One region of the Photobacterium sp. HL06 genome, then DNA from elsewhere that is predicted to be linked to it. Evidence: riboswitches for the same ligand, from Rfam matches in the RefSeq annotation. Region 1 holds a riboswitch; each other region holds the start of a gene.
The links. A riboswitch is a leader RNA that binds a small molecule or an ion and turns the genes downstream of it on or off. The one in region 1 is predicted to bind lysine.

Region 1 (9,859 bases):
TTGCCCCTGTTCCCCGACTTTAATCACTATTTTGCGGAACTCTTCTTCCGTACTTAGTCGGCCTTTTAAGTTAATAAGCAGCTGAAAATTGTTCTCGGCAGTCGGTTGGGCACCTAAGCTACCGGCGGCCGCTTGTTGGTTCTGCTCACGGATCGCACTAACAACATCCATCGCTGTCATGTTACGAGCCGCCATTTTGGGCGGATCGAGCCAAATTCGCATCGAATATTCGCCCGCACCAAACAGACGAACACTACCCACCCCTTCGACACGCGCCAGCTCATCTTTCACATTGAGGTTGGCATAGTTAGACAGGTAGAGCATGTCATAGCTGTCATCAGGCGAGGTTAAGTGTACGACCATCGTCAAGTCCGGCGATGACTTTTCAGTCACCACCCCGAGGCGCTGCACTTCCTGCGGCAATCGCGGCAATGCACGGGCTACCCGATTTTGCACCAGTACCTGAGCGTCATCGATATCCGTCCCCAGCTCGAATGTAACTGTCAGGCTGAGACTACCATCAGAAGTCGCCTGCGATGACATATACAGCATGCCTTCTGTACCATTAATTGCCTGCTCCAGTGGCGTTGCCACGGTATCACCAATTACGGTTGGGTTGGCTCCCGGGTAACTCGCAGTAACCACAACTGTCGGCGGTACGACTTCAGGATATTCAGTAATGGGTAATTGAAATACGGCAATCGCCCCGGCGATCATGATCATCAACGAGATGACGCCAGCAAAAATCGGCCGTGATATAAAAAATTGAGAAAACTTCATCCTTGCTCCCCCTAACCGCGATTGCCTGAATGCTGGTCGCTAGCGGCAATTGTTACTTCCGCTTGCAATGCATCCACCCGTTGTTGCTGGCGCTGCATCTGTACCAATATTTCATCACTGGCCATCGCAGCCTCGGTAGGGTTGACCCCTGCGCCCGGTCGTACACGTTGTAATCCGCTGATCACAATCGTATCGTCAGGTAATAGGCCATCCTTAACCAAGCGTAAGCCATTATGCTTTTTCCCCAACGTAACGGGGCGGTACCGGACCTTGTTCTCGCTATCTAACACCAACACAAATTTATTGTTTAGATCGGTACCGACGGCTTTATCATCAATAAGAATGCCCTGGTAACTCGCGCTACCTGCCACTTTAATCCGGGCAAAGAGACCGGGAGTGAAACGCCCGTCACTGTTTTCAAACACTGCCCTGCCCCGGATCGTACCGGTTTGCTCGTTAACCTGGTTATCCATAAAATCAATATGGCCGGCATTGGGGAAGCCTTGATCATCAGCCAAGCCCATCAAGACTGGTGATTTGCTGTCATGGGAGTCAAGCCGGCTGCCTTCACGTGCCAGACGCTTGTATTTCAGGTAAGTCTGTTCATCAGCATCGAAATAGGCATAGATTGTATCTGTCGATACCAGGGTTGTTAGCAGGCTCTGCCCTGCCGTCACATAGTTCCCTTTCGTGATCAAGGCGCTTGATACCCTGCCGGAAATCGGTGCTTTAACCTGGGTATATTCAAGATCCAACTGGGCTTGTGCCAATGCCGCTTTACGTGATTGTACCCTGGCGTTTGCCTGCTGCTGACTTGCAGCACGATTGTCGAGCTCTTCCTGAGAAATAGCATTCTTTTTTATCAGTTGCTTGCCACGTGCAAGCTGTCGCTGAGCCAGCAGCGCCTGACTTTGTGCATCAACCAGATCAGCTTTCAGACGACTTACCTGAGCTTCTAAGGGTTTGGCATCGATCAAAAACAGCACATCGCCCGCCTTAACCAATGTGCCTTCTTCGAAGACCACTTGCTCAACGTAGCCAGAGACTCGAGGCTTTAGTTCAACAGTTTGCGGTGCCTGCAAGCGACCTGTAAATTCATCCCATTCGGTGATCCGCTCGCTGATCACTTGTGCAACCGTGATCTGCGGAGCTGGCGGTTGGCCATGGCTGGCCTGCTCTCCAATCTGCGGCTGGCAGGCCACCAGCACACCAGCAGCTACTGTAGCTAGCACCAGGTTCCGTAATCCTTGTTGTGCTCTCATCTTATTCTCCATGGAATGTAGTTCTTATGGAGAGCATTCTATGCCGCCTAACACATCACAAATAATTTTAAATTGTTATCACACACATAAATTTTTATGATGTATTGACCAATACTAGCCAGCCAATACATAAAATACTATGATGTATCGCACTCCAATACATAAGCAGGGAGCTAGGTATGCGACCGCAAGAACTCAACCTCCTGGTCATTTTTGATACCATCATGACCGAGAAATCGATCACCCGTACTGCTGAGCGGTTATCAATGACACAGCCAGCGATCTCTAACGCGGTAGCCAGGATGCGGGGGGCGTGGAAGGATGATTTGTTTGTCAAAGACGGCCGTAATATCCAGCCAACAACTTATGCGAAAAACCTCTGGGATCAAATACGGGATCCTCTGCACGATCTAAATCGCGCTATTGAACCTGATACCTTTGAGCCCCAAGTCGCTAAACGCACATTCAGGATCGCCGTCAGCGATATCGTCGTAGATACCGTCTGGTTGGACTTACGACGTTATTTTGAAGAACACGCGCCGGGTATCAACCTGCATGCGGTTCCCTATACCATCATCAATGCCCAAAAAGTCTTGGATGATGCCGAAGTGGATTTGGTCATGGGGGCGACTACCCCGCTACCGGAAAGTATCCGTTCAACACACCTTCTCGATATCTGCCACGTTTGCGCAATGCGAAAAGACCACCCGTTGGCAAAACCGGATTTAACCATTGAAGAGTTTGCCAATGCCGATCACCTGCTGGTTTCGCTATCGGGCGATAGCTATGGAGCGACAGACAGGGCTTTGCACCAGCTTGGGATGACGCGACGAGTAGCCGTTACGGTCAATCACTTTGCTTCTGCAGCCCCCCTTCTCATTGACAGTGATCTCATTGCCATTCTACCGGCAGCAGCAACCTATAAGCACGTTGCCAGCGGTAAGCTTTCCGTCACCCACAGCCCGATAGAGATCCCCCGAGGCTCTGTTTCAATGTGGTGGCACAAACGCCAGGACAAGGATGCAGGCCTACAATGGCTGAGGGACCATATTCAGGAAAAATTCGTTACCCGGTGGAACCAAAACCTCCGGGAAGTCTTTGAGTGTGTCTGCTCGTAAACAAGCCGACAGCCAAACCAGCATTAGGCTGGTTTGGCGACTCCAAAAGGGTATAGTGATAAACCCTGTCCGCATTTATGCAATCCCAGATAAGAATTAACTTCCATTTTCGCATGGATTTGTTTCTCTACACACCAGCCCCTCTTGCCTTATCGATGACAGAAAGCGATAGTCTATACGCATAAATATTCACGATATTGTTGACACCTATCTACATTTGATGTTTGAATCAAGCTATCCCAAGTATTGTTGGGATCAGAAGAGGTGCGTTAACCAGGTAGTCTGCTCGAGGTATCCAAGTACCCGTGACCGCAGATAAGGGGGATTAACGCCGAGGTAAGTGTTTTGCGTTTGGAAGCAAGACTTACCGGTTGCTGAGGCTGAATCCTCAGGACTGTCACCTATGGTGGAGAGCTTCTGGTATTTGTGCTTTATTGCCCCAAAGTGGCTCATTGCCATTGGTGCCTTCGCAAAACCAAGCTCTCTGAACTGATATTAAAAAGTTCGGATGAGAGATGCCTAATCAAACTTCTATTTCTGCTCCCGCTGCCGGGAATGCACGCTTACAGCAAACTACTTTATGGACGGCCCTCATCACCCCGTTCCACGCCGATGAGTCGATTGACTTTGCTAGCCTGGCCCAATTGGCAAAAGAGCAAGAAGCGGCTGGCAATGGGATCCTGATCCTTGGCAGTACCGGCGAAGCATTAGCGATGACAGCTGCTGAACAGCAGGACGTGATCCGCCATATCTGCGCACTGGAGCTTTCTGTTCCACTCATGGTGGGCGTCGGCGGCTTCCAACTGCAACAACAGATGCAATGGCTGGAGTTCTTGGCAGGTTATCCTGTTGATGCCCTGCTAATACCGGTTCCGCTATACGCCAAGCCTGGTGCCGCTAGCCAGTTGAAGTGGTTTAACAGCCTACTTGATGCCAGCCAATGGCCATGCATGATTTATAACGTGCCTTCACGCACCGGTGTCGCCCTCGACGAACAAACCTTGAGTTCACTAGCTAGTCACTCCAACGCATGGGCTGTGAAAGAAGCCAGTGGATGCGTCGAGACTTTCACCCGTTACCACAACGCAGCCCCGTCACTACAGTATTTCTGTGGCGATGATGGCCTGCTGGTCGATTTTATTGCCGCCGGTGCCTGCGGCCTGGTATCTGTGGCCGCCAACGCCTGGCCCGAAGCCACTGCGCACTATGTGCGCCAGAGCTTTAGCCAACCAGCGCCAGACTTCAAGGCCCTATGGCAACAAGCCAGCAACAGCTTGTTCTGTGCCTCTAACCCAATCCCGGTAAAAGCCCTGATGCAGCGTCAGGGTCGTCTCAATAACGCCGGACTGCGTCCCCCGCTTTACATGGACGAGATGCAAGAATTAACCCCGATTATCAATGCCGATTTAAAAATAAACCAATGGATGGAAACATGTCTGAATCAGTAGTAGCCCCAGACTGGAAACTTTTACTTGACCAACTTGAGCGCGGCGAAGTGCGTACCGCCACCCAGGATCCACAAGGAGAATGGCACGCCGATGCTGGCGTGAAACAAGGGATCCTAGCCGCTTTTCCAGCTGGCGAACTCGTTAGCTTCGGGCCTGAATACCCTGGCGCAGTCGACAAACATAACCTGAATCCACGCCAATTCAGGCCGGAAGAACAGGTTCGCATGGTACCGGGAGGTTCAGCGGTTCGACGCGGTGCTTATGTTGCGCCAGGCGTTGTGATCATGCCACCGGCCTACATTAATATCGGCGCCTATGTCGATAGCGGTACGATGGTAGACAGCCACGCCCTCGTTGGCTCCTGTGCCCAAATCGGCAAAAATGTCCATCTCTCCGCGGGTGTGCAAATCGGCGGTGTGCTGGAGCCTGTTGGTCAAACACCTGTGATCATCGAAGATGATGCTTTTATCGGGGCCGGTTGTGTGATCGTTGAAGGGATAGTCGTCAAAAAAGGAGCGGTACTGGCACCAGGTGTTACTCTGTCTGCGGCTGTTGCTGTTTATGATCTGGTCAATGAGTGCCAGTTACCAAAAGGGGCACCAATCCCAGAAGGCGCAGTTGTCGTTCCGGGCAGCCGACCTGCCAGCAGTGAGTGGGGCAAGAAGATGGGTTTGAGCGTACAGTGCCCGATTATCATCAAATACCGGGATGACAGCAGCGATGCTTCACTGGTACTGGAAGAGGCACTGCGTTAATGGCACTGACTGAGCACGTTCGCAAAGCGCTGCAACTGGCCAGCGAGCAACAACCACACTCCTTTTATGCCTACGATCTTGATGGACTCGATCAACACTTGGCAAACCTTGCAGATGCGCCAGCCAGATTATGGTATGCCGTTAAAGCAAATCCGCTATCGTCCATCATCCAAACCCTTGACGCCAGGGGCTTTGGCTTTGATGTCGCGAGCTTAGGCGAATTACATCAGGTCTTGGCGCAAGGCGTCGACCCGGCACGTATTTTAAATACCGGGCCGGTAAAAACACCAGAGCACCTGGCCGAATTTATCGAGCATGGCGTCCGCATTTTTGTGCTGGAGAGTCACCAGCAGGCCGATGATCTGGCCAAGATCGCCAGCGAAAAGCAAATTCGCGTCCAGGTCTTATTACGGGTGCAACTGCCGTGGGCTCAAAATCCAGAAGACAAGATGAATGTCTTAGGGGGAAGCTCTCCAACCCCGTTCGGGCTGACACCTGAGCAGTGGATGCCGGATGCTTTCACGCTACCTGACGACTTTGAGCTGCTGGGCGTGCATTGCTTCCAGTGGGGCAATATCCTTTGTGCCGATACCCTAGTGCAAACCTGGTGGGCGGCTATGCCGCGACTTGCTGCCCTACTTGATGCCTGGCAAATAGAAGAACCGATTGTCGACTTAGGCGGCGGGCTTGGTATCCCTTATGCCGGACAACAGCAAGAACTTGACTGGCAGCAGGTTTGCCAAGGGCTAACACAGCTAAAAAGCGAGTTCCAGCTTGGCGAGTGCTGGATGGAACTAGGCCGTTATGCGGTTGGCCCTTATGGCTATTATGCGAGTAAAGTGGCCGACATCAAACATAACCAAGGTGTCCGCTTTGCCGTCATTGAAGGCGGAAGCCAGCACCTGCTGCGTCCGGCACTCACAGAGCAAGCATTCCCAGTTGAAACTCTACAAGCTGATGATTCGCTACTTAGGTCTTACCAGATCCACGGCGCCCTCTGCACCGGGCTAGATTGCCTCGGCAGCTTACAGTTGCCAGGCGGCCTGCAGCGTGGTGAGTGGTTGATCTTCTCTCAAGCAGGAGCGTATGGTTTTACCGAAAGTATGCCCTACTTCCTGTGCCACAACCTCCCTGCTGAGTTAACTTTCTCTCGAGAAGGTATGAAGGTTGTGCGAGCAAGTGCTCCAGCCAGCCATTATTTAGCTTAGGCAAATAGTGAGCTCAGGGGTAAATAGCCAGCCCTGTCACGGCTAGCAATTTTCAGCGTTACCTGCAACAGCATACACTTCTAACCACCAAGTGTTATGCTGTTGCCACAACATGGAAAGGAGCCGGATCAACATATCCGGCAGTGCAGATGATAAAAACAACTACTGTCAAAGTTGGCGAACAGCCAACCGGCGATCCGATGGAAGTGCCGGTGATCCATATTAAAGGTCGGGGCGATGGCCCGCGTGTTTATATTCAGGCCAATATCCATGGTGCCGAAGTGCAGGGAAATGCCGTTATTTACCAGCTGTTAGACCTATTCCGCAAGCATCCGCCGCAAGGGGATGTGGTAATGGTTCCTCAAGCTAACCCTCTTGGCATCAACCAAAAGAGTGGCGAGTTTACCCTTGGCCGTTTTGATCCGGTTACAGGTATCAACTGGAATCGCCAATATCATTTTAATAGCAGCCTGCTTGAACCTTTCAGCCAACAATACTTAGATGCCGACGAGGCCGTGATCCGTGATGCGTTTCGCCAAGAACTAAGGGAGCAACTTGAAGAACGCCAGAGCTCAGCATGGGGCCTGTCCTGTGGTCAGCATTTGGCCATCAACCTGCAGAAAATGGCCATGGAAGCCGATATTGTCCTTGACCTGCATACCGGCCCTATCTCTGCTCGCCATCTCTATGTACCGGAATATGCCCGCGAGCGAGCCCGCCACTTTAATATCCCGCTAAATATCCTGATCCCAAGTGACTTTAGCGGCGCACTGGATGAAGCCAGCTTTAGCCCTTGGTGGCAGCTAAGCCAGCAATTTGCCAAACTTGGCCGCAAGCTACCCGTGATGGTGGATGCCTTTACCATAGAGCTAGGTTCGCAAGAGCTGTTAGATGTGAACGCAGCCGAGCGTGATGCGCTAGGGATCTGCAATTACCTACAGCACCAGGGTGTGTGGCAAGACAATCCATTTATTTGTGATCCTGTCTCGCTCTATGCCTGTGATCTAAGTGACTATAAAGCCTATCACAGCCCGGCGGGCGGTCAGGTCGAATATCGGGCTCAGCTTAATCAGCCACTTGCTGCTGGTGAGCCCCTCGCTACCCTTTGGCACTTTAATACCCTCGGCAGTGAGTCTTGCCTAAGCCGTGATCTTACCCTGCCCTGTGACAGCATCCCGGTCTTGCACTTTGCCTCAGCAAGCGTACAACAAGGAACGGAGCTGTATAAGGTACTGACCAATACATTTATGCTTTAGGCCTGATAAAGCAGGCTTAGTGCCTTCGAATCCAGTATCACTACCTGATTTCTGGCTCTATGATTGAACTTTTTTCTAGGGAGGCTCTTTCCTCCCTTTTGAATATGATTAAAATGCTATCCCTCATCGCCAACGACTGTCATAAGAAAGCAAGGGGTACCACTTAAGTGTCTACTTTTGCACTTACTGCCATACTACAACAGCAGTTTCGACCACTATGTTTCGCTTCATATAAAGCATCATCCGCAACTTCCAGCAGTTTACGAGCAGAAATATTTGGATTAGGAATAACGGTAGAGACACCAACACTCACAGTAAGGTAATTGCTCGAAGGTGAAGAGCTATGAGGTTTACTCAATATCTCAATGCTCTCTCTGATACGTTTTGCGACTTGCATTGCCCCTTCACTATCGGTTTCAGGGAGTATAATGGCAAACTCTTCACCACCAATACGAGCAAACTTATCCAATTCACGCAGTGGAATGCTCGAAAGCGTACGTGCAACTTCCCTGAGGCAGTCATCACCAACCTGGTGCCCGTAGGTATCGTTGTAGGCTTTAAAATGATCAATATCTAGCATGATCAAGGAGAGAGATCTTTGGGCTCTCATTCCCCGCTTCCACTCCGCGTTAAATACCTCATCAAAACGCCGCCGATTCAACAGGCCAGTCAGGCCATCGGTGGTGGACAACATCAGTAGTTGTTCATTCGTTTCCTCTAGCTGCTGCTGTAACTCCTCAAGCTCAACAAGTTTGCGGTCAAACTCTTGTGTTTTTTCCCGCAATGCTTCTTTTTGTTCAAATAACTCGATAAACACACCAACTTTGCTCTGGAAGACGATGGGAACCAAAGGCTTCAGCAGATAATCGACAGCGCCGGACTCATAACCTTTAAATATGTGGTCGGGTGCTTTAGAGGCGGCAGTGACAAAAATGATCGGGATATGTCGGTTTTTCTTGTTTCCTCGCATCAATTCCGCAACTTCATAGCCATCCATGCCTGGCATCTGAACATCGAGAAGGATCAACGCAAAATCATGATCAAGAGTATGAGCTAACGCTTCCTCTCCCGAATTAGCTTTAACCAGCTCAATATTAAACGGATCAAGCAGCCCCTCTAGCGCTAATAGATTTTCTGGCTTGTCATCAACAATCAGTATCTTGGGAATACCCATAATTATTCAGTTTCGCAAAGTATATTCAAAAAATGACCAATCTCATTTAAAGGTAAGATGTGATCAACTTCTACAGCATCAATAGTTGCTTTTGGCATTGCATCAGACTCGGCTGTCTCAGGAGACTGCACGACAACCAGCCCTCCTAGCTGCTTGATTTTAGTCATTCCAACAGCACCATCTGAGTTGGCCCCAGTCAGAACAATTCCTATCAACTCATGTTGATAGGCCTCAGCGGCTGTTTCAAACAACACGTCTATGGAGGGACGAGAAAAATTCACACGCTCTTCTGTTGAGAGCGCGACAAACCTGTTGCACTCAACCAGCAAATGATAATTTGGCGGCGCAAAATAGATTACGCCCCCCTCGATTGGTTCTTTATCTTCAGCTTCTTTTACTTCCAACGAACAGTGATGACTGAAATGAATGGGAAGGTAATTTTCAGATGTCGGGCTGAGATGCTGAACAACCAATACAGGTAGCGAAAATGTGTCCTTAAGAACAGGCAGTATTTTTTCTAAGGCAGCCAGTCCTCCAGCCGAAACACCAATAACTACCGCGCGATATTGTCTGCTTTTACTCATCACCCTTCCTAAATTGTGCGTTTTTTGCGGTATATCTTTTCTCGCTCTGATACCACTTCAAACTTATCAACAACATCAGAAAACCTGAGACTCTCCTTTGAACCCAGGCAGAGGAATCCCCCGGGACATAAGCTATCATAAAACAACTGCAGTACCCGGTTCTGCAGCTCTCTATTGAAATAAATCAATACGTTTCGGCAACAAATGATATTCATCTCTCCAAATACGCCATCTGTCACCAAGTTATGTTGAGAAAACAACACCTTATCTTTAA
Region 2 (9,859 bases), 490 kb from region 1:
CAGCGTGACATTGAGCTCAAGAACAGATAAATCTTCTTCTTTCTGATCCAGGTTCACACTCACTTGCTCGGGGGTGATTTCGACATATTTTCGGATCACCTCAAGAATGTCCTGCTTTAGCTGTGGCAGGTAACTAGGCGTGCCTTGGTTGGCAGTACGCCTTTCGGCAACGATAATTTGCAGCCTTTCTTTCGCCACACTCGCTGTCGTCGGTTTTTTGGGGCGGAAGAACTCTAGCAAAGCCATAGTGAATTAGCCTCCAAATAAGCGTTTAAGGAAGCCTTTTTTCTCTTCCTCTAAGAAACGGAATGGACGTTCTTCGCCCATCAAGCGGCCAACAGTATCTTCATAGGCGATACCTGCGTCAGATTCTTTATCGAAAATAACGGGCTCACCCTTATTTGAGGCGTTGAGTACAGCCTGGCTTTCAGGGATCACACCTAATAGTGGAATATGCAAGATTTCCTCAACATCACCGACGCTCAGCATTTCGCCCAAGGTAACTCGAGCTGGGTTGTAGCGGGTAAGCAGCAAGTGTGTTTTCACTGGCTCTAGCGAATTTTCTGCTCGGCGTGATTTAGAATCGAGAATACCCAGGATACGGTCAGAATCGCGTACTGAAGAGACTTCCGGGTTGGTTGTCACAATAGCTTCATCAGCAAAGTAAAGTGCCATGAGTGCACCGGTTTCGATACCGGCTGGTGAGTCACAGATGATAAACTCAAAACCCATTTCATCCAGATCACTTAATATACGTTCTACACCGTCTCGGCTCAGTGCATCTTTGTCACGCGTTTGTGAAGCAGGCAGAACGTATAAATTATCAACGCGCTTGTCTTTGATCAGCGCCTGATTAAGGTTGGCTTCACCATTAATCACATTGACAAAATCATATACGACACGGCGCTCGCAACCCATGATCAGGTCAAGGTTACGCAGGCCGATGTCAAAATCAATTACTGCAGTTTTTTTGCCGCTTAAGGCGAGGCCTGATGCGATAGCTGCACTGGAAGTTGTTTTACCAACGCCACCTTTCCCCGAGGTAACAACGATAATACGCGCCATCTATAAATTCCTTATCAAACGTTATAAAGCCAAATGCTCTATGTTTAAATTATTTTCAGCAAGTGAGATAACGACACTTTTACCCCAGAACTCAGCTTCGATTTTATCACTTAGCCAGTAGTTTCCGGCAATGGAAATTAGTTCAGACTGTAAATTATGGCAAAAAATACGCGCCTGTTGCTGGCCGCTGGCCCCTGCAATCGCACGGCCACGCATTGTGCCGTATATATGGATGCAGCCATCAGCAATAATCTCTGCTCCGGCACTGACATGGTTCATGACAACCAGGTCACAATTTTTGGCATAAATCTGCTGGCCTGAGCGAACCGGTGTACGAATGATTTTGGTCGGCTCCATAACGGGCTTTGCCGGTTTGGTTTGCCTTGCCGCATTCATAATAGCAAACCCGGCGCGCTTTGCCTGAGTTTGGTGATGAGTATCCTTACAGCCGCTGATCCCCACAGGGATCATTCCCGCATTTTGGACTTCTGTTTTCAGCAAGCTGAAGTCGATACTGTCTCCAGCTTGGCTGATGTCGATAACGACAGGCGCAGCGGCGAAAAAATTAGGCGCTTGATTGACTTTCTCTTTTAAGAAGTCTGTCGCCTTTTCGATGTCCCCGTCAACGAGATGCAGGGCCGAGAGCGTGAAAGAGCTCCCTTTTAGTTCTGCTGGTTTTGTCATACTCATTCAATGACTGTCGCTTAATTAGCCGTTAAGGTACGTTATCACATAGATACTTGCATGTTATATTCCCAAGGGTATATCAGCAAGCTATCCTTGCTTTAGCGTTGGAAATTCAGACAAGCGTCTCATCTGCGTGGCTCAGTAGTGGCTATCGGAGGGAATGATTTCGCAATATTGCGGTCTGAATTAGGTGAAAGCTTTAACTTACAGGCTATTTTTGATGTTTTGTGCAATTTACAAAAGTCCTAAAAAAGAAAACACATATTTATATATCAACACCAAAGACGACTTTTCAGAGGTTCCTGATAGTCTGATGGCAACTTTTGGAGCTCCTCAGTTTGTGATGGTGCTGAAGCTCGATAATGGACGTAAATTAGCGCTGGCTGATGTGGACAAGGTGAAAGAAGCACTAGGAACGGTTGGCTATTACCTTCAGGTTCCACCACCAGTGACAAATTTGCTGGAACAATATAAGGCTGACAAAGCCGAAAAAATGCATAAAGGGTAACTATGCGCAAGCGATTGATATCGGCCCTTGTGGCTTTAGGTTTAGGGATCTCGTCTTCGGTATTGGCCGCTGACGTAGGGTTTGACGAATATGTTCTCGGGCTCAAAGCTGAGGCCCGTGAAAATGGAATTTCAGAGTCGATAATCAACTCTGCTTTCGAAGGTATTAAATTTACTGAACGTGCGGTAAAGGCTGACAAGAATCAGCCAGAAAGAAAGTTGACCTTAGACGAATATATCCCTCGAGCAGTACCAGACTGGAAAGTAGAGCAAGCTAACCAGCTATATCGGAAGCATAAAACGGCTTTGGATAAAATTGGTCGGCAATTAGGTGTTCAACCGAGGTTTGTTGTCGCCCTGTGGGGGGTCGAAAGTAACTTTGGACGCCTGATGGGTAATTACAATGTCATTGAAGCCTTATCGACATTGGCTTATGAAGGTCGTCGAGAGGCTTTTTTCCGCAAGCAGGTTATGGCGGCCTTAGAAATTTTGAATGAAGGTCATATTAGTCCTGAGAAGATGAAAGGTTCTTGGGCTGGGGCGATGGGTCAGCCACAGTTTATGCCAACTTCATTTTTATCTTATGCCGTAGACGGTAATAATGATGGCCGGATCGATATTTGGAGCACTGAGGCTGATGTGTTTGCCTCAGCAGCCAATTACCTGAATAAGTCGGGTTGGGATGACAAATATACCTGGGGAAGGCAAGTAAAATTACCGAGTAGTATGAATGACTCGGTAATGGGAGTGGAAAAGGAAAAAGGTCGTCCTCTGTCGGAATGGCAAAAACTAGGCGTAAGAAGATTGAATGGACAGCGGTTACCTGATGTAGATATTCAGGCTTGGCTTATTCAACCTGATGATAGTCATGGAAGGGCATATTTGGTTTATGGAAATTACCAAGCCTTGTTAAAGTGGAATAGATCGCATTATTTTGCCCTTGCTGTTAGCCATCTAGCAGACCGAATTCGGTAACAGTTAGACAAGGAAAAGCCAGACATTAAGTCTGGCTTTTTTTGTTTGTACTTTTCTCTGGCTTATAGAGTAAATATTACGTCTCAACTGAATTATTCACATCTGTCGTGTAAGCATTCTTGGGCAGGTAAGATTGAATAAGCGAAGTTATTGTCATCGGTGAAGCCAATGCATCGATGTAGGCCCAAGATGGGCTGAAGCAGCGTTGGGAGTGCATTGTGAGTGGTCTGTACTGGGATCCATTTATCGTATTGCTATCAATCTGTATATCAATCTATATGACGAATGGGTACGACACAGTGTTACTTTTTAATGTGGGGTTAAAGGATTTACAGCTACTTTAGTTGTTTGTTTTATTACTCTTTAGGATTATAGATATAAAAAAGCCCGGTATTTTACCAGGCTTTTGTTCAGCTTATATTCAGCAATTATTCGATTTCGAATTCTTCCAGAGCTTTGCCTTCATCAAGTGCTTTCTTCAGTGCACTTGGAGTACGGCCTTGACCAGTCCAGGTCTTTTCTTCGCCGTTTTCATCAATGAATTTATATTTAGCAGGACGAGCAGCGCGTTTTGCTTTAGGTGCTTTGCTCAGGCTCGCTAGTAATTCTTCTGGATCGATGCCGTCAGCTAGAAGCATTTCACGGTACTGAGCCAGTTTCTCATTACGCTCACTTTCTTTTGCGCGCTCTTCAGCTTCAGATTCTTCACGTTCAGTCACTACAGTTTGTAGTTTCTCAAGAGCTTCTTGAAGTTGTTCCAGAGTATATTCACGAGAAAGTGCGCGAAGGCTACGAAGGTTTAACAGCGCTTTCATTGCATCAGACATTTTAAATTTCCTGTTGGCTTAAAACTATTTTAAATAATAATAGCAGTCACGAATCAATAATTGCAATAATAATACTTTTAATAGCCTGATGCCAAATAAAATATCTGTCCTGATATTAAATTTTTCCTAATTAGGTTCATAAAATCTCATTTGTAATAATTGTTATCCATGCCTTTCGTGCAATTAATCGGGATACAATGACAGCATACTGATTATGTCGGTGCGTTCTGTTTCATATTAAAAGGTATAGAATAGTAGGGTTTTTGTTTATTTTTCCAGCACCTGAGCAAGATTATTCACTATTTCTGTTAAAGTTTTCATCGTAACTTGTTGCAAATGAATCGCTATCCCGTAGAATTAGCCATTCCTTGACTAAGGGTAGAGGCGCATTGTCTATAAGTAGCAGATTGGAGGGTGATTCCTTTGATGGTCTGCAAAAGGAGCCAATGCCGAAGTAAGTAAGGCTTATCATTCCTTCTTGCTGGGGTTGTCACCGAATAGGGGCAGCACTGCCATAGTATTAATTACATTAACTATGGAGCGCTACTGTGGGGTCGGAATAGGGGTCATCCTTTTCTTATGCTCTTCTCTCGCGACGATGTCGTGTTCAGCAGTAGATCTCCAACCAGGATCGGTTGTAGTAGAGATCATGAATATTGTAGATTTTTCCCATTCATCCATTTCACTTTTGCCGCCACTTGTGGCATTAGGTTTAGCGATTCTGACACGTCGCGTATTGGTTTCATTAGGCGTTGGTGTCCTTCTAGGTTCATTGTTACTGACAGATTTTTCGTTTGGTGCAACTGCAGAATATGTAGGTAGTACGGCGAAAGGACTTTTCATTGATGATGGCGCAATCAACAGCTGGAATATGAGCATTGTCGCTTTCCTTATATTATTAGGAATGACCACAGCACTGCTGACCCTTTCAGGTGGTACTCGTGCATTTGCAGAGTGGGCGCAAACAAAAATCAAAAGTAAGCGTGGTGCAAAGCTACTGGCTGCTTTTCTGGGTGTGTTTATCTTTGTCGATGACTATTTTAATAGCTTGGCAGTAGGATCTATTTCTCGTCCGGTAACCGACCGCTTTTATGTCTCCCGAGCAAAACTTGCCTATATTCTCGATTCAACCGCAGCACCAATGTGTGTGCTGATGCCAGCTTCAAGCTGGGGCGCATACATTATTACGCTTATTGGCGGGATCTTGGTATCACACGGCGTAACGGAATATTCAGCGCTAAGTGCCTTTATCCAATTAGCACCAATGAACTTCTATGCTGTCTTTGCTTTATTAATGGTATTTGTTGTTGCCTGGTTCCAGCTAGATATTGGTGCAATGAAAAAGCATGAACTGCAGGCTAGCCATGGCCGTGGTTTCGATGAAGGCGATGATGATAGCTTGGCGAAAGATCTAAACGACGAGCTGGAAATTGAAGAAAGCGATAACGGTCGAGTTTCTGATCTGATCATGCCGATTGTTGCCCTGATCTTCTCAACCTTCTTCTTTATGATTTTTACTGGGTCCCAGGCGCTGGCTGCTGATGGTATTGCCTTTAACATTCTAGGTGCGTTCGAGAATACCGATGTGGGTATGTCACTGGTATATGGTGGCTTGGTGGGTCTGTTCGGTGCGATGATCCCGGTATTACGCCAGCGTCTGCCAATGGCGGATGTGGTTCAAACGCTGTGGATTGGTGCGAAGTCAATGTTTGGTGCAATCCTGATCCTACTGTTTGCCTGGAGCATCGGTAGCGTGATCAGTGATATGGCTACAGGTAAGTACCTGTCTACGCTTGTGCAGGGTAATATCAATCCAATGCTGCTACCGGCAATTTTGTTCTTGCTGGCTGGCCTGATGGCGTTCTCAACCGGTACCTCTTGGGGCACATTCGGTATCATGCTGCCAATTGCGGGTGATCTGGCTGCTGCGACGGAAATTGCACTGATGCTACCAATGCTGGGTGCGGTATTGGCAGGTTCAGTGTTCGGTGATCACTGCTCACCGATTTCAGATACCACTATTCTGTCTTCGACCGGGGCTCGCTGCCACCATATTGATCACGTCGCTACTCAGCTGCCATACGCAGTGTCTGTTGCGTTTGTATCTACGGTTGGTTTCTTGGTTCTGGGTTTGACAAGCTCAATGGCTGTGGCGTTTATGGCCGCGACGATCACCTTTATTCTGGTGTGCCTGCTGCTGATGTGGCTATCTCGCCGTCCGACAGCACTTGCTGCGAAGATGAAAAGCTAGTCATTCGCCGCTTCTATGTTGATAAAAAGCCTGCAATCTGATTGCAGGCTTTTTTGCATCAACGGCGAGCCAGTATTTGTTACTGTTTGATTGATCCGGGTGCTTTCAATTCGGCCCTATTTTCTGTAGCATTTCGGCAGTTTTTTTGCGCTTGGACGGGGAGCCTTATGGCCCAGATGTATTTCTATTACTCGGCAATGAATGCGGGTAAGTCGACGACGTTACTACAGTCATCTTTTAACTATCGTGAGCGTGGCATGACACCGGTAATTTTTACCGCAGCTATTGATAATCGATATGGCAAAGGAAAGGTGAGTTCGCGTATAGGTCTACAAGAAGACGCTGAGCTATTTAATGCGAAAGACGACCTTTACCGCAAGCTTCAGGATATACATGCGACGGGTAAGGTTGATTGTGTCCTGATAGATGAGTGTCAGTTCTTAACCAAAGAGCAGGTTTACCAGCTGACTGAAGTGGTTGATAAAATGCATATTCCTGTCTTGTGCTATGGCCTGCGCAGCGACTTCCGAGGTGAATTGTTTGAAGGCAGTAAATACTTGCTGTCGTGGGCCGATAAGTTGGTTGAGCTGAAAACAATTTGCCATTGTGGCCGTAAAGCAAACATGGTGATCCGCCAAGACGAGACGGGCCGGGCTATTGCTGATGGCGATCAGGTAGAAATCGGTGGCAATGACCGCTATGTCTCTGTTTGCCGCAAGCATTATAAAGAAGCGCTAGGACGTTAATACCCATAGAATGTGTATTGGCCATGAAACAAAAAGCCTGAGTAAATTCACTCAGGCTTTGTTGTATTTATACCAATCGATTTATCCAGATTGATATCTTTCCGGTTTATTTATGGCGCTCTTGTAATTTGGCGGTGATATCGGATAGGGATAGGCCCTGATCCTGGAGCAGCACGATCAAGTGATAGATCAAATCTGCAGACTCACAGACTAGCTCCTCCTTGTCACCCGACGTTGCCGCAAGCGCGACTTCAACGCCTTCTTCGCCCACTTTCTGCGAAATCCGCTTGGTACCACGGGCGTAGAGGCTGGCTGTGTAAGAGGATTCTGGATCGGCATCTTTACGAGCAGCCAGGATCTGCTCAAGTTGATGAAGGAACACCAAGGCAGGTTGCTCATCCTGTCCTTCGATTGTGCTGTCGCTGTCAAAGCAGGTTGTCGTGCCCAGGTGGCATGTTGGACCGATAGGGTTGACCTTGACCAGCAGCGTATCCTGATCGCAATCTAGCTTGATGCTTTTAAGCTGCAGTACGTTGCCAGAGGTTTCCCCTTTGGTCCAGAGGCGGCTCTTGGTGCGCGACCAGAAGGTGACCTGCTTGGTTTCCAGGGTCTTATTCAGCGCTTCATCATTCATATATCCCAGCATCAGGACCTGGCCGCTAGTGTTGTCCTGAACGATGGCTGGTACCAACCCGTCGACTTTTTCCCAGTTAATGTTTGTTATCAGGCTCATAGTCGGATCTCCACATCCTGTTGTTTCAAATACTGCTTAAGCTCACCGATATTGATGATTTGCTTGTGGAAGACAGAAGCGGCTAGGGCGCCGTCTACATTGGCTTGGTTAAAGGCATCGGCAAAGTGGACCATTTTACCCGCCCCACCTGAGGCAATCAGCGGGACATGGCATACTTCGCGCACCATGTTAAGTTGCTTGAGGTCGTAACCATTGCGTACCCCGTCCTGGTTCATCATATTGAGAACAATCTCACCGGCACCGCGTCGTTGCACCTCTTGTACCCAGTCTCGGGTTTCCCACTGGGTGGCTTTGGTACGCGCCTCGTCACCGGTAAACTGGTAAACCTGGTACTTACCGGTATCGGCATCGAAGTAGGAATCGATACCGACAACAATACACTGCACACCAAATTTATCGGCAAGCTCGGTGATCAGTGCCGGATTGGCCAGCGCCGGTGAGTTGATAGAGACTTTGTCGGCCCCAAACTGCAAGATCCGGCTAGCATCTTCAGCAGACTTAATGCCACCAGCGACACAAAATGGAATGTCGATAACTTCTGCCACCCTGGCAACCCAGCTTTTATCAACGACACGGCCATCGCTTGATGCAGTGATGTCGTAGAACACCAGCTCATCGGCGCCTTCTTCGGCGTAACGTTTTGCCAGTGGAACGATATCACCGATGATTTCGTGGTTTCGGAACTGAACACCTTTTACGACCTGTCCGTCACGGACGTCTAAACAAGGAACGATTCGTCTTGCTAACATGCTATTACTCCTTGCTTCTTAGCTATTCCAGCACTGAAAAGCTTCTTCAGCGCTAAATTTACCGTCGAGCAGTGCCCGGCCGACAATAACACCGGCTACACCACTGCCCTTGAGGGCTTCGATATCTTTCAAGCCGCCAATACCGCCAGAAGATTGGAATTGTACTTGCGGATACTGTGCACATAGATCGAGATACAGTTCCACATTAGAGCCTGCCAATGTGCCGTCGCGAGAGATGTCGGTACAGAGGACATGTTTCAAGCCCACGGTTAAAAAGTCATCCAGCAGGGCCTCTATGCTAACGCCAGAATCTTCCTGCCAGCCTGAAATGGCTACTTTGCGGTTTCCATCTTCATCAATGTTTACGTCAAGGGCCAGAACAATATGTTCAGGGCCGTATTTTTCCATCCAGCCTTTAACAAGCTCTGGCTGTTTCACGGCTGTTGAACCAATGACAACGCGCTGGGCGCCTGCTGCCAATAAATCAGCAACGTCCTTTTCCGTCCGGACCCCCCCGCCAATCTGAATATTAGCGGGAGTGCTGGCAAGCAGTTTACTGATCAGATCCAGCTGGCGGGCCGACGTATCTTTAGCCCCGGTAAGATCAACCAGGTGTAGCCAATCGGCCCCTGCCTGGTTATACAGCTTGAACTGTTCGGCGGGATCAACTTTGTATTCTGTGACTTGGCCGTAGTCTCCCTGAAAGAGGCGAACAACCTGGCCATTAATTAAATCGAGTGCGGGAATAATCATCCTAAGTCCTTTTGATGTGTTTTAACTCACTGAATTAACAAGTCACATCTCTAAAAAGTTTTTGATCAGCTGAGCACCTGCTTTGCTGGAGCGTTCAGGGTGGAACTGCACGCCATAATAATTACCACTCTGGACTGCTGCGGTAAACGGCTGGCCATATTCGCAGCGGGCAATGGTATAGCCCCCTTGATCAGCATCCTCGGCGGAAACCGGCATGGCATAGCTATGAACAAAATAAAAGTAGCTGCCTGCCGGAATATTGTTAAACAGCGGGTGGCCATCGGCAGGGGTGACGGTATTCCACCCCATGTGAGGCAAAGGAAGCGAACCGGTTTCCAGCTTCTTGATGGGCGCATCACACAGGCCAAGGCATGGCACAAGTTCTGTCCCACTCTGGCCTTGTTCTTCTGACAATATGCCAAGCAGTTGCATGCCCAGGCAGATACCCAGCAATGGCTTGTCGACCTGCTTGACGAGTTCGACCAAGTCGCGATCCTGCAGGTTCTTCATCGCCTCGCTAGCGGTGCCTACGCCAGGTAAAAACA
Region 3 (9,859 bases), 1.2 Mb from region 1:
TATGATGAAGCGTTAGAAGTGGCTCGTCAGCAAGTAGAAGCTGGTGCACAGATCATTGATATCAATATGGATGAAGGCATGCTGGATGCGGAAGCGGCAATGGTTCGTTTCCTCAACTTATGTGCAACTGAACCTGAGATTTCGAAAGTCCCTATCATGGTCGATTCTTCGAAATGGGAAGTCATTGAAGCGGGTTTGAAATGTGTCCAGGGCAAACCGATTGTTAATTCCATCTCGCTCAAAGAAGGCAAAGAAAAGTTTGTTGCCCAGGCTAAGCTGCTTCGCCGCTATGGTGCGGCTGTCATAGTGATGGCATTTGACGAAGTTGGCCAGGCAGACACCCGAGAGCGAAAAATTGAAATCTGTACCAACGCCTACCGTGTATTGGTCGATGAAGTGGGCTTTCCGCCTGAAGATATTATTTTCGATCCAAATATCTTTGCGGTTGCAACGGGTATAGAAGAGCACAATAACTACGCTGTCGACTTTATCGAAGCCGTTGGTGATATCAAGCGTACTTTGCCGCATGCCATGGTCTCAGGCGGTGTATCCAATGTTTCTTTCTCGTTCCGGGGAAATAACCCGGTGCGGGAGGCGATCCATGCCGTGTTCCTGTACCACTGTTTTAAGAACGGCATGGACATGGGGATTGTGAATGCCGGCCAGCTGGCAATTTATGATGACTTGCCGGATGAGCTGCGCGAAGCTGTCGAAGATGTGGTTCTTAACCGTCGAGATGACAGTACTGAGCGTTTACTGGATATTGCGGGGAAATACCGTGACAGTGGTGCGGTGGAAGATGATCGCAGTGCACAAGAATGGCGTGGCTGGGATGTCGAAAAACGCCTTTCACATGCGTTGGTCAAAGGTATAACGGAATTTATTGTCGAAGACACGGAAGAAGCTCGCCAAAATGCAAGCAAGCCACTTGAAGTGATTGAAGGCCCGTTGATGAACGGGATGAATATCGTTGGTGATTTGTTCGGTGAAGGCAAGATGTTCCTGCCGCAGGTAGTGAAATCAGCGCGCGTCATGAAACAGGCTGTTGCTTATCTTGAACCGTATATTAATGCTGAGAAACAGGCCGGTAGCTCGAACGGCAAGATTTTGATGGCGACAGTAAAAGGCGATGTTCACGATATTGGGAAGAATATTGTCGGTGTCGTACTGCAGTGTAATAACTACGAAATCATTGATCTTGGCGTGATGGTATCTTGCGATAAGATCCTCAAAGTTGCGAAAGAGGAGAATGTCGACATTATTGGCCTGAGCGGCCTGATCACTCCATCGCTTGATGAGATGGTACATGTGGCGAAAGAGATGGAACGCCAAGGCTTTGATTTACCATTGCTTATAGGGGGGGCGACCACCTCTAAAGCACATACAGCTGTGAAGATTGAAGAAAATTACCACGCGCCGGTAGTCTATGTTTCGAATGCTTCTCGTGCCGTTGGGGTATGTTCTGCTTTGCTCTCTGATGAACAGCGGCCAAAGTTTGTTGAACGTTTAGAGAAAGAGTACGAGGTTGTGCGGGATCAGTATGCCCGTAAAAAACCACGTACCGCCCCGATCACCTTGGAAGAAGCCCGAGCCAACAAAGTGGATATCGATTGGGAGGCCTATCAGCCACCCGTTCCGGCAAAAGGCGGGATCCACACGTTTAATGATTTCCCAGTATCTAGATTACGCAAGTATATCGACTGGACGCCTTTCTTTATGACCTGGTCGCTCAGTGGTAAATACCCAACCATCTTACGCCATGAAGTGGTGGGAGAAGAAGCGCAGCGCCTATTTGATGATGCTAATAAGCTGTTGGATGAGATTGAGCAAAGCGGCATGATTAAGGCCAATGGTGTCTGTGGATTGTTCCCGGCCAACAATATCGGTGATGATATTGAGGTTTACACCGATGAGTCTCGTACTGAGGTGCTGACGACCTTGCGTGGTTTGCGCCAGCAGACGAACAAACCCAAGGGGCCAAACTACTGCCTGTCGGATTATATTGCGCCGAAAGAGAGCAAAAAGGCTGACTGGATTGGTGCTTTCGCTGTCACTGGCGGGATCGGAGAATATGACATAGCTGCTCAGTTTAAGGCTAAGGGCGATGATTACAACGCCATTATGATCCAGGCGGTAGCTGATCGCTTGGCTGAAGCATTTGCTGAGTGTATGCACAAAATGGTGCGTAAGGAAATCTGGGGTTATGCGGCTGATGAAGATCTGAATAATGACGATCTGATCCGCGAGAAGTATCAAGGTATTCGTCCTGCGCCGGGCTATCCGGCTTGTCCTGAACATACCGAGAAGGACGAGATCTGGAAGTTGCTGGATGCCGAGGCAAATACGGGTATGACCCTGACAGAGAGTTTTGCAATGTGGCCGGGAGCGGCGGTATCGGGCTGGTATTTCTCCCATCCGGAATCTCGCTACTTTGCGGTGGCACAGATCCAAGCCGATCAGCGTGATAGCTATGCTGAGCGTAAAGGCTGGGATCTGGTTGAAGCAGAAAAGTGGCTGGGGCCTAACCTTTAAATTCAGAGTTATACCAATCGGGATAAGTAAGTGTTCAGATAATTGCGCAGGAAAAATCACCTAAGGCAAGGAAGAATTTGCAGTAACTAGTGGTTCTAATTACAAAAATTCTGACGTAGTAATAGGTGATTTTAACCAGCAAGAATGATCAAGTACTTATGCTGATTGGTATTAGCCATTAAGATGAGAAGGGCGCCGCAAGGCGCCCTTTTACTGTTATTACAATCCAGGTTCGGTTGAGTTACTCAAGAATTTTGCGGTGCAGTGTTTTCACCACAGATTTTGCATCTTGCTCCTTAACGAGGAAACACAGGTTGTGCGGGCTGGCACCGTAGCAAATCATGCGTAGGTTATAGTCATCCAGCGCCCCAAAGATCTGTCTTGCTGAACCCTTGGTACTGCTCATCTGGTTACCAATAAGAGCAACGAGGCATAGGCCTTGTTCAACCTCAACACGGCATAGCTTGCTGAGCTCTTCGACGGCTTTTTCGGGTAGTGTAGGCGCGCCGCCTCCCGTATCGGTTTGATCCAGGGTGAGTGAGACACTGACTTCTGAGGTAGTGATCAGGTCCACTGAAATTTTATGCTCGGCAAGGATGCGAAACACTTCGGCTAAGAAACCATAGGCATGGAACATATTCAGGCTGGTTAGCGTGACCATAGTCTGGTTGCAGCGCAGGGCCAGTGCACGGAATAGTGGGGCCTTATTGACGCTTTCACGGATCCATGTTCCACCTTGCTCCGGTGCTTTTGATGAGCCGATAAACACCGGGATCTGCTGGCGAACAGCCGGAACCAATGTTGAAGGGTGTAGGATCTTTGCCCCGAAGTTTGCCATTTCAGAGGCTTCGCTGAAACTGATCTCTTTAATGGGCTTAGCCGCCGGGGTAATGCGGGGATCGGTGGTGTACATGCCGGGTACATCCGTCCAGATTTCCAGCGTTGCGGCATCTGTTGCTTCAGCCACCAGTGCGGCACTGTAGTCACTGCCGCCACGTCCCAGTGTAGTGGTCGTCCCTTCGCTATCCGAGCCAATGAAACCCTGCGAGACCACCACCTGCTTCTCCAATAGTGGCTGTAGTTGCGTGGCTGCCAGCTGGCGGATCACCTCTGGCTGAGGGATCGCTTTACCAAATTGGCTGTCGGTACGCATAATGTCACGAATATCGAAACGGACGGTATCGACGCCCATTTCGTTGAGGATCTGAGTAAACAGGTGGGTTGATAGTAGCTCACCATGAGAAACTAGCTGGTCGGTCAGTTGCGCGCTAGGCTGTATTGCCGCTTGTTCAGCCAGGGTTGAGACTGAGTCTAGCAAGCTACCTATCGCAGAGGTCACGGTTTCAGGCGATTTCAGCTCACTGATGACACCATGGTGTATTTCTTTCAGGCGAGTCAGAAGCTGTTGGCGAAGGGCTGCATCATTGACGCCGTTGGCCAGCTCGACAAGCAGGTTGGTAACACCAGAGCAGGCACTGATCAAAACGATACGGGCGGCTGGGTTGTGTTTGATGATGGCGGCACTACGGCTCATTGCAGTAAAATCTGCAACGCTGGTTCCACCAAACTTAGCGACAGTCAGGGCTGTGGCATTATTAACTACAGGGCTCAAAGTAAGTCTCCCAATAACAGTAAAATTATAACGAAGAATAGGGAATTTACTCGGGAGGATATTCCCGACATCCAATTGTCAGGAGAGCAGGTAGGCGAGACGTATTGATAGCGCTACAACCAGAAGCTCCCCACCTTTCAAAAGAGAAAGGTGACAGCCAGAAGGATTCAACCTTCATAGCCGATACTACTGGCCCCCTGTCCAGCAGTATCTCGGCGTTACTCCCCCTCTCTATGCTGCTTAGGGGTGGGGCCCCGCAACCATAGATACCTGGGTAACGCTCCTCTTCTATTTTTACCTGATGGTATTCCAATCATCAGGATGAACAAAAAACGATCTCTATTGAAGCGAATTTGTTACTTGCTTGTCAATGGGAACATGAGAATTTATGCAAAGAAATTGCAATAAATACGACGGGCTATTTATATGCTTGGTTACGTTGCTTGGTTACATTGCTTGCTTCGAAACGAAATTCCTTTAATACTGGTTAACTGCGTGAAGACCAAACGGTACGCTTTTGTGTTCCAGGCAAGCGTACCGCTGGGAGCAACATTCTCGCCCTACCACAGCACTTCAGGGAATCACCGAACTCTTACTAAAGGGAGATACAATAATGACAATCGGTAGCTTTTATCCTCCACAACGAACACTAATGGGCCCTGGGCCGTCAGATATTTACCCGCAGGTTCTACAGGCCTTAAGCCGTCCGACGATTGGCCACCTAGACCCGTTGTTTATAGGCATGATGGATGAGCTGAAGCAGTTGCTGCAGTATGCCTTCCAAACACAAAATACGTTCACGATTGCGGTATCGGCACCGGGCAGTGCCGGTATGGAAGCTTGTTTTGTTAACCTGGTAGAGCCGGGTGACAAAGTGATAGTCTGTCGCAATGGCGTGTTCGGCGATCGTATGCGTGAAAATGTCGAGCGTTGTGGCGGTGAAGCCGTGATGGTAGATAACGCATGGGGCGAGCCCGTTGATCCGCAATTGGTTGAACAGGCACTAGAGGCGAACCCAGATGCAAAAATTGTCGCTTTCGTGCACGCAGAAACCTCTACTGGGGCATTGAGTGATGCCGAGGCGATTGCCAAGCTTGCACGCCAGCATGACTGCCTGACTATTGTTGATGCTGTAACGTCATTGGGTGGTGTCCCTCTGCTGGTGGATGAGTGGCAGCTCGATGCCGTGTATTCAGGTAGCCAGAAGTGCCTGTCGTGTGTACCAGGCCTGTCGCCGTTGACATTCTCACAGCGTGCCGTAGATAAAATCCAAAGCCGTAAGAGCCAGGTGCAGAGCTGGTTCCTCGATCAAAGCTTGGTCTTGGGTTATTGGAGTGGTGAAGGTAAGCGGAGCTACCACCATACAGCCCCGGTCAATAGCTTGTATGCCTTGCACGAAGCGCTCGTTTTGCTAAAAAATGAAGGCTTGGAAAATGCATGGCAGCGCCATAAGGATGTTCACCTAGAGTTGCGTGAGGGGCTGGAGAAGCTGGGCATTGAGTTCGTGGTGGATGAAGCTCACCGCCTGCCACAGTTAAATGCCGTGCATATTCCTGATGGTGTTGATGATGCACTCGTGCGTAAAACATTGCTTGAACGCTATAACCTAGAGATCGGTGCCGGCCTTGGTTCGCTTGCCGGAAAGGCATGGCGGATTGGCCTGATGGGCTATGCGGCAAGAAGTGAAAATGTCGCCCTGTGCCTAAAGGCACTGGAAACGACATTAAAATAATGGTGAAAAAAAAACGGCTACCTCGGTAGCCGTTTTTGCAGGTGCCGTTAACTGGGTGAGCCTGAAGTCTCTGCACTATGGTTGGGGTCTTCGGCGATAGAGTCAGGTTTAATTAAAACCGGGATTGCCTCGCTGGAGGTAAAGTCGTTGCCAGGGAACAAATATTTGGCCTCCTGCCTGATTTGTTCAGCCTGGCTCTGGTTACCAAGGAACAGGTAGGCTGCAATCAAGTTTTGGTATAGGGCAGGACGCGGCCAGTTCACGGCTTTTTTAGTGGCCCATTGAATATACTCATTGACCAGATCCGGGTTGCTAGATGCCGCGCCAAGTTGGAGCTGCGTGACGTGCAAATCCCATTCAAAACGATTTTTCCAGGCCCAAGGGTTATTGACCTTCAGCAGGTAGTCGACATTGGTAGGTCGGGTCGTTTCATATTTTGTCAGCAAATAGCCGGAGTACAAGGTGGTTGCCATATAGCTAGCTGTGGCTATCGGTAGCAGCAGGACCAAAAAGCGGATAGTCAGTACATAGTTTGCTTTGAGCTTGTAGTATTTGGCTGTTAGGTTATCGACCCAGTAAATCAAAATAATGAAAATCGCCCAGTGCACCAGTGAATGGTAAAACGGGTATTCCAACTGGGTATGCAAGGTGATTGGGAAAAACAAGCCAACCAGTGCCAGCTGGGTGCCCTCCCGTGCTTTCTTTATTCTGGCAAATACAGCAACAGCGGCTAGCAACAGGGCAAGGAGCGGAACGATACCGCCTTCGGAAGCCCAGTAAAGCAGTTCATTGTGCGGATGGTCGAGCGCTGCAAGGCCATAATGTTGCTCTGGATCAGCTTGGTGCCATTGTGCTGTTTGGGTAATGAAAGAGGACTCAAATGTTCCGTAGCCATAGCCTGTTAACGGCTGTTTTAAGAACATGTTAAAGGCTTGCGGAATATGGATGGAACGTGCACTTTCCAGGCTGAGTTTATTATCTGACGGTGCCCAGCCGCTATTGCTGCTCAGGTTCCAAGACACACTCAGGCCAAGTACAACCATCAATAGCCACATCCGCCATTGCGCCTTGGCTGCAAAGCGGCGCAGGTACGGGATCATCAGCCCGGTACCTACCACGGCACCCAGCCAACCGGTGCGGGAGCTGAGAACAACCAACATAGGAATAGTGACAACAGGGGTCAGAAGCAGAACCAGTTGCAGCCATGACCATTTTCCTCGGTACATCGGGATCCGTGTCAGTAAATAAGCTGACAAGACCAAGCCGGTAGCCAAAAAGCTGGCCATGACATTGGGTTGCTGGAAGATACCGTAAGGACGGTTTTCTACGGTGTCATAACCAATGGCATTGCCGGGCTCTAAGACTAAAAACTGGCACCAACCGAATAGGGCCTGGATCCAAACCGCAGCCAGGATCATCCACAGCATACGCTGGCGTTGCTTTTGACTGAATGAGAACTGCTGGAGGCTGATAAAAAATAACAGTCCGGCCCACAGGCCTAATAGTCGGTTGATCACTTCGGAACCAACAGCATTGGGGTACAAGGCAGGAATAGTCAGCAGCGTACAGCATGCAAAGAGGATCAGTGTCAGGCGTGAATAGCGCCAGGTCTTCTGGCGGCAGATCTCCAACAAACCGAAGGCAATGGCAAAGCTGAACGGGATCCAGCTAGTGGTATTGAATGACAGCTCCAGCCCAGAGCCTCCCGGGTTATGCTGGAAGTAATGCATGGCAAGTATAAAAAGCACACCCAATGAGGCCAAAAAGGGCCTAACCATGGGCTTGCTGACTTGCTGCTCTGCCAGTCTGGTACCTTGTACATGTAACACTGTCATTGCTATTCCGTGCCTGTTTAGCGGATCGTCTGATAATAAACAGGCTGATTGATACCAGCCTGAATCTTATTTGTCACCTTATTTAGCCTTTCTTAACCTAAGGTAGGCAGTAGCGGCTTGAGGAAACGCGCCGTATGCGAGCCATCAACCATCGCGACTTGTTCTGGCGTACCTGTTGCGACAATCTCACCACCACCATTCCCCCCTTCCGGGCCGAGGTCAATGATCCAGTCTGCTGTTTTGATCACATCAAGGTTATGCTCAATAACAACGATAGTATTGCCATGGTCGCGCAAGCGGTGCAGCACCGACAGCAGTTGCTGAATATCATGGAAGTGCAGGCCCGTGGTCGGCTCGTCCAGAATATACAGGGTCTTTCCGGTATCGCGCTTAGAGAGCTCGCGGGCAAGCTTCACCCGTTGTGCTTCACCGCCAGAGAGTGTGGTCGCAGCCTGGCCCAGTCGGATATACGATAAGCCGACATCAATCAATGTCTGCAATTTTCTCGCAATTGCGGGAACCGGATCAAAATATTCCCTTGCATCTTCAACGGTTAACTCCAGAACTTCGTCAATGCTCTTGCCTTTGTAGCGGATCTCCAGGGTTTCACGGTTATAGCGCTTACCTTTGCATGAGTCACAAGGGACATAGACATCCGGTAGGAAGTGCATTTCGACCTTGATCACCCCATCACCTTGGCAGGCTTCACAGCGTCCGCCTTTCACATTGAAGCTGAAGCGGCCGGGTTTATAACCGCGGGCACGGGATTCCTGGGTGCCAGCGAATAGCTCGCGGATTGGGGTAAAGATCCCGGTATAGGTCGCAGGGTTTGAGCGCGGGGTACGGCCGATCGGGCTCTGATCGATATCGATCACTTTGTCGCAATGTTCCAGATCCTGGATCTCGCGGTACGGGGCAGCGTCACCGGAGGTTGCACCGTTAAGCTGGTGGTGGGCAATGCGGAAGAAGGTATCGTTGATCAGAGTCGACTTGCCTGAGCCGGACACGCCGGTAATACAGGTAAACAAACCAACTGGAATTTCAGCATCGACATTTTTCAGGTTGTTGCCTGTCGCGCCTAGCAACTTAACGGTTTTCTCTGGATTAAACTCAATACGTTGCTCTGGTACCGCAATCGACTTAGCGCCGCTGAGGTATTGGCCTGTCAATGATTCCGGTGCATCAAGGATATCATTCAGCAAACCTTCGGCAATCACCTTACCACCGTGGACTCCGGCTCCTGGGCCGATATCAATGACATGGTCAGCGGTGCGGATGGCATCTTCATCATGTTCAACCACGATCACGGTGTTACCGAGATCGCGCAGGTGGGTCAGGGTTTTGAGCAGGCGTTCGTTATCACGCTGGTGGAGGCCGATCGACGGTTCATCAAGTACATACATGACCCCAACCAGGCCGGCACCAATCTGACTGGCCAGACGAATACGCTGTGCCTCGCCACCTGACAGGGTTTCTGCGCTGCGCGACAGATTAAGGTAGTTCAGGCCGACATTAACCAGGAAGTTAAGGCGATCACCGATTTCTTTCAGAATTTTATCCGCGATTTGAGCACGTTGGCCAACCAGTGAAAGCTGGTTGAAGAACTCTACGGCTTCAATGATGCTCATTTCGCTGATCTGCGGTAGTGTCGTATCGGCGATGAAGACATTACGGGCTTCAAGGCGTAGGCGCGAGCCGTTGCAGCAGCTACATGGCTTGGTCGAGACAAATTTAATCAGCTCTTCGCGTACCGAATTAGATTCTGTTTCACGGTAGCGGCGCTCCATGTTATTGAGGATCCCCTCAAACGGATGACGGCGTACCGTGATATCACCACGGTCATTGATGTATTTGAATTCAATCTCTTTTTTTCCTGAACCACTTAAGACCAGGTTTTGGATTTTCTTCGGTAGTTCGTTAAATGGCGTTTCGACATCAAAGGCAAAGTGTTCAGCCATCGATTTGAGCATCTGGAAGTAATAGAAGTTTCGCTTGTCCCAGCCGCGGATAGCACCGCCAGAGAGGCTAAGCTCATCATTCTGTACCACGCGGTCAGGGTCAAAATATTGCTGGACACCCAGGCCATCACAGGTGCCGCAGGCACCGGCAGGGTTGTTGAACGAGAACAACCGGGGTTCCAGTTCCTGC

Region 2: another riboswitch for lysine. It lies ahead of AC51G0_RS05105 (Na+/H+ antiporter NhaC family protein); the one in region 1 lies ahead of dapA (4-hydroxy-tetrahydrodipicolinate synthase).
Region 3: another riboswitch for lysine. It lies ahead of lysC (lysine-sensitive aspartokinase 3); the one in region 1 lies ahead of dapA (4-hydroxy-tetrahydrodipicolinate synthase).

Annotation. Positions count from the first base shown of each region.
Region 1 covers NZ_CM183914.1:1,517,334-1,527,192, reverse strand. The annotation lists gene AC51G0_RS07205 (efflux RND transporter permease subunit) at 1-780, opposite strand, end outside; gene AC51G0_RS07200 (efflux RND transporter periplasmic adaptor subunit) at 792-2,042, opposite strand; gene AC51G0_RS07195 (LysR family transcriptional regulator) at 2,222-3,160, shown strand; lysine riboswitch at 3,412-3,585, shown strand; gene dapA (4-hydroxy-tetrahydrodipicolinate synthase) at 3,676-4,608, shown strand; gene AC51G0_RS07185 (2,3,4,5-tetrahydropyridine-2,6-dicarboxylate N-succinyltransferase) at 4,593-5,363, shown strand; gene AC51G0_RS07180 (PLP-dependent decarboxylase) at 5,363-6,571, shown strand; gene AC51G0_RS07175 (succinylglutamate desuccinylase/aspartoacylase family protein) at 6,721-7,827, shown strand; gene AC51G0_RS07170 (GGDEF domain-containing response regulator) at 7,991-9,001, opposite strand; gene AC51G0_RS07165 (chemotaxis protein CheB) at 9,004-9,585, opposite strand; gene AC51G0_RS07160 (CheR family methyltransferase) at 9,594-9,859, opposite strand, start outside.
Region 2 covers NZ_CM183914.1:1,025,873-1,035,731, forward strand. The annotation lists gene minE (cell division topological specificity factor MinE) at 1-246, opposite strand, end outside; gene minD (septum site-determining protein MinD) at 253-1,065, opposite strand; gene minC (septum site-determining protein MinC) at 1,087-1,749, opposite strand; gene AC51G0_RS05090 (YcgL domain-containing protein) at 1,973-2,260, shown strand; gene AC51G0_RS05095 (lytic murein transglycosylase) at 2,263-3,234, shown strand; gene AC51G0_RS05100 (H-NS family histone-like protein) at 3,663-4,061, opposite strand; lysine riboswitch at 4,433-4,615, shown strand; gene AC51G0_RS05105 (Na+/H+ antiporter NhaC family protein) at 4,711-6,312, shown strand; gene AC51G0_RS05110 (thymidine kinase) at 6,480-7,058, shown strand; gene hisIE (bifunctional phosphoribosyl-AMP cyclohydrolase/phosphoribosyl-ATP diphosphatase HisIE) at 7,165-7,791, opposite strand; gene hisF (imidazole glycerol phosphate synthase subunit HisF) at 7,788-8,561, opposite strand; gene hisA (1-(5-phosphoribosyl)-5-[(5-phosphoribosylamino)methylideneamino]imidazole-4-carboxamide isomerase) at 8,580-9,314, opposite strand; gene hisH (imidazole glycerol phosphate synthase subunit HisH) at 9,357-9,859, opposite strand, start outside.
Region 3 covers NZ_CM183914.1:344,330-354,188, forward strand. The annotation lists gene metH (methionine synthase) at 1-2,532, shown strand, start outside; gene lysC (lysine-sensitive aspartokinase 3) at 2,774-4,066, opposite strand; lysine riboswitch at 4,260-4,440, opposite strand; gene AC51G0_RS01715 (pyridoxal-phosphate-dependent aminotransferase family protein) at 4,758-5,876, shown strand; gene AC51G0_RS01720 (PglL family O-oligosaccharyltransferase) at 5,924-7,711, opposite strand; gene uvrA (excinuclease ABC subunit UvrA) at 7,804-9,859, opposite strand, start outside.